DNA from 4 places in the Streptomyces sp. NPDC032161 genome. Region 3 is predicted to be linked to each of the others. Evidence: riboswitches for the same ligand, from Rfam matches in the RefSeq annotation. Region 3 holds a riboswitch; each other region holds the start of a gene.

The links. Region 3 has a riboswitch for cyclic di-AMP ahead of AB0E67_RS15390 (LysM peptidoglycan-binding domain-containing M23 family metallopeptidase). Riboswitches for the same ligand answer to the same signal wherever they lie in the genome.
Positions count from the first base shown of each region.
Region 1: linked by a shared signal. The riboswitch ahead of AB0E67_RS27775 (M23 family metallopeptidase) and the one ahead of AB0E67_RS15390 (LysM peptidoglycan-binding domain-containing M23 family metallopeptidase) in region 3 are both predicted to bind cyclic di-AMP.
Region 2: linked by a shared signal. The riboswitch ahead of AB0E67_RS21885 (C40 family peptidase) and the one ahead of AB0E67_RS15390 (LysM peptidoglycan-binding domain-containing M23 family metallopeptidase) in region 3 are both predicted to bind cyclic di-AMP.
Region 4: linked by a shared signal. The riboswitch ahead of AB0E67_RS18320 (M23 family metallopeptidase) and the one ahead of AB0E67_RS15390 (LysM peptidoglycan-binding domain-containing M23 family metallopeptidase) in region 3 are both predicted to bind cyclic di-AMP.

Region 1 covers NZ_JBEZVN010000024.1:35,164-38,361, reverse strand. The annotation lists gene AB0E67_RS27785 (GNAT family N-acetyltransferase) at 1-192, opposite strand, end outside; gene AB0E67_RS27780 (HPr family phosphocarrier protein) at 366-647, shown strand; gene AB0E67_RS27775 (M23 family metallopeptidase) at 921-1,730, opposite strand; cyclic di-AMP (ydaO/yuaA leader) riboswitch at 1,743-1,912, opposite strand; gene AB0E67_RS27770 (pitrilysin family protein) at 2,306-3,198, opposite strand, start outside.
Region 2 covers NZ_JBEZVN010000012.1:108,813-112,010, reverse strand. The annotation lists gene AB0E67_RS21895 (8-amino-7-oxononanoate synthase) at 1-448, shown strand, start outside; gene AB0E67_RS21890 (ATP-binding protein) at 746-1,177, shown strand; gene AB0E67_RS21885 (C40 family peptidase) at 1,300-1,773, opposite strand; cyclic di-AMP (ydaO/yuaA leader) riboswitch at 1,777-1,973, opposite strand; gene AB0E67_RS21880 (hypothetical protein) at 2,309-2,617, opposite strand; gene AB0E67_RS21875 (ATP-dependent Clp protease proteolytic subunit) at 2,625-3,198, opposite strand, start outside.
Region 3 covers NZ_JBEZVN010000005.1:259,651-262,848, forward strand. The annotation lists gene AB0E67_RS15385 (alpha-galactosidase) at 1-1,568, shown strand, start outside; cyclic di-AMP (ydaO/yuaA leader) riboswitch at 1,865-2,019, shown strand; gene AB0E67_RS15390 (LysM peptidoglycan-binding domain-containing M23 family metallopeptidase) at 2,025-2,939, shown strand; gene AB0E67_RS15395 (SGNH/GDSL hydrolase family protein) at 3,152-3,198, shown strand, end outside.
Region 4 covers NZ_JBEZVN010000008.1:24,774-27,971, reverse strand. The annotation lists gene AB0E67_RS18325 (PP2C family protein-serine/threonine phosphatase) at 1-712, shown strand, start outside; cyclic di-AMP (ydaO/yuaA leader) riboswitch at 1,097-1,248, shown strand; gene AB0E67_RS18320 (M23 family metallopeptidase) at 1,446-2,468, shown strand; gene AB0E67_RS18315 (aldo/keto reductase) at 2,598-3,198, shown strand, end outside.

The DNA of each region.
Region 1 (3,198 bases), on a different contig from region 3:
CCGGGGGTACGGGGCGAAGAAGCGGTAGTACTTCGACTCGTCGGAGACCTGCTCGTAGAAACTGACCAGGCGTTCGGCGTCGTCCGTGGTGATGGGCCTGATCCGCGCGGTGCCTCCGTCACGGAGGACCACGTCCGCTTCCCAGTGGTCGGGATAGACGTGACGCGGACTCTGCTCCGTCGAGGACTGCATGGGCACAGACTACGGCTCGTCCACCACTCGCGTAGCCGCCGGGGCCGGGGCAGTCTGAGGGGGGCCGAACGGCGTTGCGGCACCGCTCGTGGGTGTGGCGCGGGTCGGCCGGAGCACCGCGCACCACATGAGAGAGTGGTCTAGACAACTATTGATTCATGAAGGGCAGAACCATGGCTGAGCGCCGCGTCAACGTCGGCTGGGCCGAGGGCCTGCACGCCCGCCCCGCTTCCATATTCGTCCGCGCCGCCACGGCGTCCGGCATCCCCGTGACGATCTCCAAGGCCGACGGCACCCCGGTGAACGCCGCCTCCATGCTCGCGGTGCTCGGGCTCGGCGCGCAGGGCGGCGAGGAGATCGTGCTCGCGTCCGAGGCGGACGACGCCGAGGCCGCCCTGGACCGCCTGGCGAAGCTGGTCGCGGAGGGGCTCGACGAACTCCCGGAGACCGTCTGAGCCACGTTCCGGATCTCCGGGATTCCCGCTCCCGGGACTTCCGGGGTCCGGCACGGGACCGATTCCCGCCGGCGGAGCCGCGGTGCCGCCCACCGGCACCGCGGCTCCTTCGTCTTCCGGCCCCGGGATTCCTTCCCGGATCCCGGGCGCCTCTTCCCGGGATCCGGGACGGTCGCGCAAGGGGCGGGTCCTGCTGACGGGGCGACCCGGACATGCCGAAGGCCCCGGGGTACGCCGGGGCCTTCGGGAGGCGGTTCGCGGGTCGGCTGTCGGTCAGAGGGAGACGCCGTGGGCACGCAGATAGGCGACGGGGTCCATGTCGGATCCGTAGGAGGGCGTGGTCCGGGCCTCGAAGTGGAGGTGCGGTCCGGTGGAGTTGCCGGTCGAGCCGGAGAGGCCGATCTGCTGGCCCCCGCCGACGCTCTGGCCGACACGGACACCGATCGACGAGAGGTGCCCGTACTGCGTGTACGTGCCGTCCGTCATGCGCAGCACGATGTTGTTGCCGTACGCACCGCCCCAGCCGGCCTCGACGACCGTACCGGCGCCGACGGCGACGACGGAGCTGCCCGACGCGGCGTGGAAGTCGATGCCCGAGTGGCTGCCGGAGGACCAGAGCGAACCGCTGGACTTGTAGCCGGTGGTGACGTAGGAACCGGCGACCGGGAGCTGGAAGAGGCCCAGCCGGGTGCGCTCGGCGGAGCGGGCGGCACGCGCCTTCTCGGCCCGCGCCTCGGCGGCACGCTTCGCCTCGGCCCTGGCCTTCGCCTCGGCCCGGGCGCGCTTCTCGGCCTCGGCCTTCCGCTGGGCCGCCTCCTTCGCCTCGGCGATGAGGTCGGCCCGGTGCTGCTGCGCGTCGGCCTGGGCGTCGATCCGGTCGGCGATGACGTCCTGGATGGCGATGACCTGGTTCAGGCCGGTCTCGCCGACCGCGGAGGTCTCGGCGTCCGCGGCGAGGGCCGGGGAGGCGGCGCCTCCGATGACGCCGGTGGTGGCCAGCGCCGCGACGCCGGCGATCCTCGCGCTGCCGCGCGTCAGTCGGCCGGGGGCACGATGCTTCCCGGTGGCACGGGTGAACGCCATGAAGTGGCTGATCCTTTCCTTCCCTCTCGCCTACCGGGTTAGCTGACGGGTTCGGAGCAGGAAGGTCTCCTACGGAGGCCCCGGCCTCACCGAGGCTCAGGCTTCCGATTCACCCCAGGGACTTCATTGGGTCCCCGGCTCCCCAGGGCTCACGCCCGGCGGGGACTCGGCGATGGCTGTCCGGTGCGTCGCGGTCGCGACATACGAGTGGCCGGCAGCCCGGTCGACGCTAAGCGCGAGCACGTTCGTTCGCCAAACGGACAAGCCGTTTTGTAGCGCATGCCACAGGACGTACGGGCAACCCGGCGACCGGAACCCACCATGGGGAAGACCCCGGCGAGACATCGCTCACAGGGGCCTTCCACGCCCACGCGCCCGGCCGTCGGACCGACCGGGCCGCACCCGTTCGGCACCCAAAACGGCCCGGCCCGCGGCTGTCCTCCGGCACCTGCCCCGTACGGGAACAGGGCATCGGACGCCCGGCCGTCGGACCGGCGGGCGGGGACGTCAGGGGTCCGGGACGGTCCCCGGCGTCTCCGCCCGGGAAGGCCGCCGGGACCGTGACGGCGTACCGCTCAGCCGGCGACCACCGACACCTCACCGATGCCCAGCGCCCGGACCGGCTCCTCGATCCGGGACGCGTCGCCGACGAGGATCGTCACCAGACGGTCGCCCGGGAAGGCGCTGACCACGGCCGCGGTCGCCTCGACCGTGCCGGCCGCCGCGAGCCGGGCGTACAGGTGGGCCTGGAAGTCGTCCGGGAGGTGCTGCTCGACCTGGTCGGCCAGCGTGCCCGCCACGGAGGCAGCCGTCTCGAACTTCAACGGCGCGACACCCACGAGATTCTGCACCGCGGTCTCGCGCTCCTCGTCGGTGAGCCCCTCGGCCGCCAGCGTCCGCAGCACCGTCCACAGGTCCTCCAGCGCCGGTCCGGTCGACTCCGTGTCCACCGATCCGCTGATCGCGAGCATGGCGGCGCCGGTCGCGCCCGTGACCGAGTCCGGGGCCGACGACCGCAGCACCTGGGCGAAGGCGCGGACACCGTAGGTGTAGCCCTTCTCCTCGCGCAGCACCCGGTCCAGCCGGGAGGTGAGCGTGCCGCCCAGGCAGTACGTGCCGAGCACCTGGGCGGGCCACACGCTGTCGTGCCGGTCCGGTCCGATCCGGCCGATCAGCAGCTGCGTCTGCACCGCGCCCGGACGGTCCACGATGACCACGCGACCGGTGTCGTCGGCGGTGATCGGCGGGGCGGGGCGCGGCTCGACGGTGTCGCCCGACCAGTCGCCGAGCGTCTCGGCGAGCAGGGCCTCCAGGTCGATGCCGGTCAGGTCGCCGACGACCACGGCGGTCGCCGCGGACGGCCGGACATGGGCCTCGAAGAAGGCGCGCACCGCCCCCGCGTCGATCCGCTCCACCGTCTCCTCGGTGCCCTGGCGCGGCCGGGACATCCGCGACGCGGCCGGGAAGA
Region 2 (3,198 bases), on a different contig from region 3:
CCTCGGCAGTCAGGGCGGAGCGGTCCTCGGTCCCGCCCGGGTGATCGAACACCTCGTCAACACGGCCCGGACGTTCATCTTCGACACGGGCCTCGCGCCGGCCGCCGCGGGCGCCGCGCTCGCCGGCCTGCGCCTGCTGGGCCGGGAACCGGAACGCGCCGGGCGGGTCCGCGAGGTCGCCGCGGGGCTGTACGGGCGGCTGACCGCGGCCGGTCTGGCAGCCGTGCGTCCGGACGCCGCCGTGGTCTCCGTACGGGCCCCGTCGGCGGACGCGGCGGTGCGCTGGGCGGCGGACTGCCGCGAGGAGGGGGTCGTGGTCGGGTGCTTCCGGCCGCCGTCGGTGCCGGACGGCGTCTCCCGGCTGCGGCTGACCGCGCGCGCCGACCTGACCGACGAGCAGATCGCGGCGGCGGTGGAGACCGTACGGCGCACCGCCCCCGCCGGCTGACGGGCCCCGGAGCCGGCCGGGGGATCACGGACGCTCCCGGCCCCCCTCGCCCTCCGCCGTCCCTGCCACGCCGCCGCACACGCGGGCCTCGTCCCTCTCCTGCCGAGTGATTCGTACCGACCGGACGGCGTGGCGCAGACGTACGGATTTCCGGGACGGAGTTCACCACATCGAGCGACAGATATCCGTACATCTTGGTGGATCGGCGTCACAGACGGCGGGGCGAGTGGCAATCTGGCGCGAAGCGCAACCAGGACCGGGCGCGTGTCGGTCCGGGTGGGAGAGGGGTGGCTCGCCATGGCGGACCAGCGGGAAGCAAGCATCACTCTGCCGAGCGAGCCGGTCTCGGTCCCGGCGGCCCGTGGACACGTGTCCCGGGTGCTCACCGAATGGGGCCTGGCCGCGGACACCGAACTCGCGGACGCCCTGCGGCTCGTCGTCTCGGAACTCGCGACCAACGCCGTCCAGCACACCTTCGGGCAGTCGCCCGCCTTCACCGTCGATCTGAGACTGGAGCGGGAGGAACTGCTGCTCCTGGGAGTGACGGACAGTCATCCGCGCCGGCCCCGCCGGCTGCCCGCCGCCGTCCAGCAGGACAACGGGCGGGGCATGGTGATCATCCGGATGCTGGCCAAGGAGTGCGGTGGTCGGCTCTCCGTCACGCCCACCCCGGACGGGGGCAAGACGGTATGGATCGAGCTCCCCTGGGACGTCTCCGCGCCGGACTGACCGCCCTTCGGACCGACCGACCTTCTGCACCGACCCTCCGGTCGACCGGCTTCCGTCGTGCCGCCCGTGCCCGGCCTTGCGGACCGGAGCCGTTCGGTGGCTCCGGTCCCCGAGACCGTGGGTCAGCGGACGCGTCCGTAGTAGACGCTCTTCGACCAGATCTTCTCCAACCGGACCACCGAGCCGGTCCTCGGCGAGTGCCAGATCTTGTTGTGTCCGGCGTAGATCCCGACGTGGTAGACGCTTCGGCCGTAATGGAAGAAGACCAGGTCTCCGCGCTTGCGGTGCGAGGCCGAGACGTGACGGGTCCTGTTGTACTGCTGCTGGGCGGTGCGGGGGAGCTTCTTGCCCGCCTTCTTGAACGAGTAGACGGTCAGCCCGGAGCAGTCGAAGCGGTGGGGGCCGGTGGCGCCCCACCTGTACGGCGAGCCCTTCTTCGATGCCGCGACGTTGAGCGCCTTGAGCGACGGAGTGGCCGCCTGGGCCTCCGTGACGGCGCCCGGGGCGAGCATGGTGCCGCCGACGGCGGCCAGTGTCAGAACCGAGGCCGTACCGGCCCGGGCGAGCAGAGACGGGACATGAACCTGCGCAGTCATGCGCAACCCTTCGTCAGCCGCCTGTGAAGGATGACCTGTCGGGTTCGGGCTGGCGAAGTTGCCCGGCCGCGCTCGGCGGCTTCACCCCGAGGGACGACCGATGTTCCGGTCGACCCGTTGTGCTCGGGTCCTCCACTCCTGCCGATCCACTTCTGTCGACCAGTCATCCGGGCGGCGGCAGGACTCGGCGTCCGCTCGGACCGCCCCGCCGCGGTGGCGGGGGCTTGTCGTCCCAGGGATCTTGACTCACCGACAGCCGGATTTCCGAGCTGAAACGATGATATGTGAGAGTCCTCACGACTGAACTGTTCGAGTGCAGCTGACGCATTTGGATGCTGCGCCGGGCGTGCGCGCCGGTCGTGCACCAGGGGCGGAAGGGCGGATTTCGCCCTCCGCCCACCTGGAAGCCGCAAGTCGAGATTTCTCTGAAAACAGCGTTTCCTACTCTGAAAAGAGTAGGAAAATCGGATCGCACATCGGGCGTGTCGCGCGGTGGAGTTGACGGGGGATCGACCGGGAGCGCACGGGCGAGCGATCAGCCGGGTGGCACGGGGGGCAGGGTGACGCGACCGGACCGGCGTTCCCCGTCCAGGGCGCGCAGCGCCCGTGCCAGGGTCCCGGCGTGGATCCGCGCCTCGCCGCGTTCGTGCATCAGCGCCAGGGCGTCCCGCAGCGCCCCGGCGCGCGAGGCCAGCGCCTGCGCGGCGCGCAGTGCCCCGTAGGTGTCGCTGCCGCGGGCAGGGTTGATCCGGCCCAACTGGTCGAGGACGTCGAGGTAGCAGTCGATGAACTCCCCCTCCGCACGGGTCAGCGCCGGCAGCGGAGGAGGATCGGACGGGCGCATCAGGTCCTCACCGCGAGCCGGGTGACGGGAACGACGTCTTCCGGCTCTCCACGACGTGGTCCACCAGGCCGTAGGCCCGGGCGCCCGCAGCGTCGAGAACGAGGTCGCGCTCGATGTCCTCGGCGATCCGCCCGGCGTCGCGGCCCGTGTGACGGGCCAGCAGGGTGACGAGCGCCTCGCGGACCCGTTCCAGTTCCCGCGCCTCGATCTCCAGGTCGGACGGCCGGCCGTGGACGGGCTCGGCGAGCGTGGGCTGGCGCATCACGACGCGCGCCCCCGGCAGTACGTGCCGCCGCCCCGGGGCGCCCGCGGCGAGCAGGACGGCGGCCCAGGCGTCGGCCCGGCCCAGGCAGTACGTCTCCACCTCGCAGGTGAGGTACTCCATCGTGTCGTGGACGGCGGTCATGGCCGCGAACGAGCCACCGGGGGAGTTGATGTAGAGGGAGACGGGCCGGTCCGGGGCGGCGTGTTCCAGATACATGAACTGCGCGATCAGATCACTGGCCGCGGTGTCGTCGACCTCGGTGCCGAGCAGGACGATCCGCTCGGCGAGCAGCTTGGAGTACGGGTCGAGGGTGCGG
Region 3 (3,198 bases):
AGTCGCGGCTGGTGCGGACGGAACTGACGTACGGCGAGAGCGTCGTCTCCAGCAGGCGCGGCCACACCGGCCACGAGCATCTGCCGTGGGTCGCGCTCGACGCGGACGGCGCGGCGACCGAGGAGAGCGGCGAGGTGTACGGCTGCGCGCTCGGCTGGTCCGGGTCGTGGCGGATCGGCGTGCAACAACTTCCCGACGGAATCGTGCAGATCGCCGGAGGCGCCGGTCACGACGACTCGGGACTGCAGCTGCTCGCGCCGGGGGAGTCGTACGTGACCCCCGTCTTCGCCGGGCTGTGGAGCGATGCGGGCTTCGGCGGCGCGAGCCGCGCCTGGCACGCCTGGCAGCTGGCCCATGTCGTCCCGGACGCCGGGAAGGTGCGTCCGGTGCTCTACAACTCCTGGGAGGCGGCCGGATTCGACGTCACGCAGGAGCAGCAGCGCGTCCTGGCGGGGCGTGCCGCGGCGCTGGGGGTCGAGCTGTTCGTCGTGGACGACGCGTGGTTCGGCCGACGCACCAGCGACCGGGCCGGACTGGGGGACTGGACGCCGAATCCGGATCGCTTTCCCGACGGCCTGAAGCCCCTGGCCGACGAAGTGCACGCGCTCGGCATGCAGTTCGGAATCTGGGTCGAACCGGAAATGGTCAATGCCGACAGTGATCTTTATCGCGCGCATCCCGACTGGGTGCAGCATTTCCCGGGAAGGACGCGGACGGAGTTCCGCCATCAACTGGTTCTCAATCTCGCCCGGAGCGATGTACGGGAGTATCTCTGGGAGCAACTCGACGCGCTGCTCTCCGATACACCGATCGACTATGTGAAATGGGACTTCAATCGCAGTTTCACCGATGCGGGATGGCCGGGCGAGGACTATCCGCGGAAACTCCGGGTCGAGCACGTCGACGGTCTGTACGCGCTGATCGACCGGCTGCGGGCGGCGCACCCCTCGGTGGCCTTCGAGTCCTGCTCGGGCGGCGGCGGCCGGATCGATCTGGGCATCCTCTCCCGTACGGACCAGGTGTGGACCTCGGACAACACCGATCCCCTCGACCGCTTCGCCATTCAGGAGGGGTTCAGCCAGATCCATCCGGCCCGGGTGATGGCCGCGTGGGTCACGGACAGCCCGAACGTCCAGTTCAACGACAGGGTCAGCTCGTTGCGGCTCCGTTTCGTGAGCGCGATGGCCGGGGTGCTCGGGGTGGGCGGGGATCTCGCCGAATGGAGCGAGGCGGAACTGGCCGAGGCGCGGAACTGGGTGGATCTCTACAAGGAGATCCGGCCGGTGGTGCAGCTCGGGGCGCAGTACCGGCTGCGTTCCCCGCGCGGCGGCCTCGGCGCGGTCCAGTACGTCCGCGGGGAGGAGACCGTGGTCCTGATGTGGCTGGACAGGCAGCGGTACGAGGAGCGGCCGCCGGCCCTGCGGCTGCGGGGGCTCGACCCGTCGGCGACCTACGTGTGCCGCGACACGGGGGAGGCGCACCACGGTTCGGTACTGCTCCACCAGGGGCTGCGGACGGGGTTGCGCGGGGACCTCGACGCGCGGGTGCTGAGGCTCCGACGCGCATGACATCGGCCGAATGTCCGTATTGAGGGCATTTGTTGGCGTGTGCCCAAATTCATTCCGCCGAGAGATTCCTCCTCGTGAGCGGAATCATATCCGTGACCGAGCGTACCGGCGGGCAGATCCGATATTCCGTACGCGGCGCGGAAATTCAAGATCCCGGATCCACGGAGGGTGACCGGAATTCCGCGCCGAATTCTCGGCGCGGATTCCTCTCCGGAATCGGCGGCTTGTTCTCGGTCTCCGGCTCGCCTACGGTCACCGTCAATCCGGACGGACCGCCCAATCCTGCCGCCGGCCGGATATCGCACTCACTCGACGCGTGGCAGGAGCGGGGGAACCAGGTAGTCCGCCGACCGGCGAAGACCGGTCGGCTCGGGGTGAAGTCGCGCTCGCCGCGGCCGGGCATCTCCAGCCCGAACCCGACAGCTCACCTCGCAGGCGCCGGAGAGGAAGCGCATCATGCCCATCTCGGGTAAGCACCGTCGTACCAAGTCCAGCGTGATCGCCCGCGGTGTCGCCGCCGTGAGCACCGGCGGCGCCGTCATCGCCCTGCCGCTGCTCGGCGCCACCGGCGCCCACGCCGCGCAGCCGGCCGCCCCGGCCGCCGCGCACACCGTCCCGGTCCAGCGGGTCGCCCAGGAGCCGGCCACCGCCACGACGTACTCCGTCGTCCCCGGCGACTACCTGTCGAAGATCGCCGCCGAGCACGGTGTCGAGGGCGGCTGGCAGAAGCTCTACCAGGACAACCGCGCGGCCATCGGCGCCGATCCGGACCTGATCCGCCCGGGCACCGAGCTGGCGCTCGGCGGCGAGGCGTCGGCACACGGCGCGCCCACCGGCGCGGGCGCGGGCTCCGTCCTTCCGTCGAAGGTCCCCGCGGTGCCGTCGAAGCTCGTCCAGAAGTCCGCTCCGGCCTCGTCCGCCCCGGCGAAGGCGAAGACCTCCGCCCCGGCCGCCGCGAGCACCGCCTCCGGCTACGTCCACCCGGTCCCGGGCAACCACACCACCGGATACCGGGCTTCCGGATCCAACTGGTCCAGTGGCAGCCACAGCGGGATCGACTTCCCCGTCTTCACCGGCACCAGCGTGAAGTCCATCACCGCCGGCACGGTCGTCACCGCCGGCTGGGGCGGCGCCTACGGCAATCAGGTCGTCGTCAAGCACGCCGACGGGCGCTACTCGCAGTACGGGCACCTGTCCTCGATCTCCGTCTCGGCGGGCCAGTCCGTGAGCACCGGCCAGCAGATCGGCCTCTCCGGTTCCACCGGCAACTCCACCGGACCGCACCTGCACTTCGAGGTCCGCACCGGCCCGGCGTACGGCTCCGACATCGACCCGGTCGCCTACCTCGCGGCGCACGGCATATACGTCTGATCCACGCCGACCGCGCCCGAGCCGAACGGTCCGACGACCGGAGCGGCCGGGTCCGGCCCGGACAAGGCGGAGGGGCGGCGCGCCACGGCGCGCCGCCCCTCCGCGCCGGGTATTCCCCCGACAGCGAATCCGACCGGGTGGTCTATCTCACCACCCGTCAACCCCTTATTACGGTCGCGTAGGTCACATTCGTCGGTGCAGGATAAGCGTTCGTGGCAGACGATTCGAGAAATAATCAGCGTGGCGTCATCGACCGACA
Region 4 (3,198 bases), on a different contig from region 3:
CGAGGCCGCGCAGGCCGACGAGTTCGTTGGCGGTGACCTGTTCGCGGTGACGGACACCCCGTACGGGGTGCGGCTGGTGGTCGGTGACGTGCGGGGGAAGGGGCTCGACGCCGTGGAGACGGTCGCCGTGGTCATCGGGGCGTTCCGGGAGGCGGCCGAACAGGAGCGCTCGCTGGAGGGCGTGGCGCGTCGGCTGGAGCGGGCGCTGGTGCGGGAGAGGAGGGCGCGCCGGGGCGGGCCCGACGTCGTCGAGGGCTTCACCACCGCCGTGCTGGCCGAGATCCCGGCCGGCCTGTCCCGGGTCCGGATCGTCAACCGCGGCCACCCCGAGCCGATCCTGCTGCACCCGGACGGCGCGCTGGACGTGCTGGCGCCCTCGATGCCCGCGCTGCCGCTCGGGATGGACCTGGGCGCGTGGCCCGACCGGACGGACGAGTGGGATCTGCGGCCGGGGGCGACACTGCTCCTCTACACCGACGGCCTCTCCGAGGCGCGGAACGCCCAGGGGGACTTCTATGATCCGGCGGCCCGGCTGTGCGGGCGGATCTTTCCCGGGCCGGAGGAGCTGCTGTCCGCGCTGACCGACGACGTACGGCTGCACACGGGGGGCGAGTCGACCGACGACATGGCCCTGCTCGCGGTCGTACGCCCCGCGGAGGGGCAGCCGGAGCGGCGCAGGACCGTCCGGATCGTGGGGCCGGGCCCGGCATGACGGACGGTCCGGGGCGGCTGGGCGGGCGCAAGGGCGCCGGGTGCGCCCGAGCGGTTGGGCGGGTGCAAGGAGGCCGTGACGGGGTTCGGTCGGGTGCGCCCGTGAGGCCGCAGACGTCCGTCCGGGCGGCCGGGTGCGCCCGAGCGGACCGGGGTGCCACCGTACGTAATCGAAAGACGCCGCTCCGCATAACGTTTGACGCAACGTCAGTTACGGGGTATTGGCTGAGACCCGATCAAGTCGTCTGAATACGCCCCGAGATGTCCAGTAAAGTCCAGGCCAAAGACGTGAACGATCAGTGGGAGCGGCTTGGAATCAGGGCCCGGTGTCTATTAACGTTCGATAACGCAGCGCGGTCGTCCCAGCCGTCGTCAGAGGCGGCACCGTGCGCGAGCGCCGAATCCCGAAAGGGAACCGGGGAACCACCACCCTGGGGTGAATCGGGCATCCGGGTCTCGTGAGAGACGCGGTGTCCGTAGGAGACCTTCCTGCTCCGAACCCGTCAGCTAACCCGGTAGGCGAGAAGGAAGGAAAGGAGTGCGCCCCCGTGGCGTCCAACAAGCCTGCCCCCGAGGCCCCCGCCCGGCTCGATTCCGCGTACGGTTCCGAGTTCGGCACCGACTTCGGCCCCGGTTACGGTGCGGGCCCCGGCTACGGCTCCGACTACGGAACGGCCGGGATGACGACGGTGTCCGGCACTGCGGATCGCATGGACCACGGAATCGGATCGGACATGGCCGCCACCGCGACCCTGCCCGGCGCCGACTTCGGTGTCGACGACGAGCGCGGCTGGGGCGAGTGGAACCCCACCGAGGAGACCGTCCGCCCCGTACGCGGCAAGCACCGGGTCGCCAAGCAGCGCAACGGACTCGCCCGCAGTTCCGCGGTGCTCGGGGTCGGTGTCATCGCGGCGGTCGGCGCGGGCGGCATGGCCACCGCGCAGGGCAAGCCGCCGGTGTCCATCTCCCTTCCCGACTCCATCGCGGACAACCTGCCCGACGCCAAGTCCCTTCCCGGCGTGGGCGCCCTCCTCTCCGACAAGTCCGAGGACGACGGGGCCGCGCCCGCCACCGCCCCGCTCACCACCGCAGGCATCACCACCGCCGAGGCCGAGCAGGGCACGACCGACGCGGGCGAGGCGCTGCGTGCCCGCATCCTCCAGCAGGCCGAGCAGCAGCAGGCCGCCGCCGACGCGGAGGCCAGGGAGGCCCAGGAGAAGGCCGCGGCGGAGAAGGCCGCGGCCGAGGCCAAGAAGCAGCAGGACGCCGCCGAGGTCAAGGCCGCCGCCGAGAAGAAGAAGGCGGAGGAGGAGGCGAAGAAGAAGGCCGAGGCCCTGCGGCTCGCCAAGCTCGCCGCCAGCTACGCCGTCCCGACCACCTCGTACACGATCACCTCGACGTACGGCCAGGCCGGCACGATGTGGTCCTCCGGTCACCACACCGGCCTCGACTTCGCGGCGCCGACGGGCACCCCCGTCAAGGCCGTTCACGGCGGCACCATCAAGTCGGCGGGCTGGTCCGGCTCGTACGGCTACCGCACGGTGCTGGAGCTGGAGGACGGCACGGAGGTCTGGTACTGCCACCAGTCTTCGATCGGCGTCGGGGTCGGCCAGAAGGTCTCCACCGGGGACACCATCGGCCGGGTCGGCGCGACCGGCAATGTGACGGGTCCCCACCTCCACCTGGAGATCCACACCGCCGACGGCACGGGCGTGGACCCGATGGGCTGGCTGCGGAGCAAGGGCCTCAACATCTGAGGCACCCGCGTCGGCGATGCACGGGCGGACAACGATGCGCCGGCCGACCGCGCGGACCACACCGAACAGCCGTCCGCCGAACGGCGTATGCGCGGAATACCGTTCTGGCGGGAACACGTTGATCGATTCATGACTTCCCTTCGCCAACTGGGCTCTTCCGATCTTCAGGTGTTCCCGCTCGCCCTCGGCGGCAATGTCTTCGGCTGGACGGCCGACGAGGCGCAGTCGTTCGCCGTGCTGGACGCATACACGGAGGCGGGCGGCAACTTCGTCGACACCGCCGACGCCTACTCCGCCTGGGTGCCGGGGAACGAGGGCGGCGAGTCGGAGACCGTCATCGGCAAGTGGCTCGCGTCCCGGCCCGGCCGGTCCGATGTCGTCGTCGCCACCAAGGTCGGCGCCCACCCCTCGTACAAGGGTCTCTCCGCCGCCACCATCAAGGCGGCGGCGGAAGAGTCGCTGCGCAGGCTCGGCAGGGACCACATCGACCTCTACTACACGCACTTCGACGACGAGACCGTGCCGGTCGAGGAGATCATCACCACCCTCGACGAGCTGGTGAAGGCCGGCAAGGTGCGCGAGATCGCCGCGTCCAACATCAGCCCCGAGCGGCTCCGGGCGTCCCTGGACTTCTCCGAGCGCGAGGGGCTGGCCCGTTACGTCGCCCTGCAGCCGCACTACAACCTCGTCTCCCGCGACACCTACGAGGGCCCGCTCCAGGACACGGCCG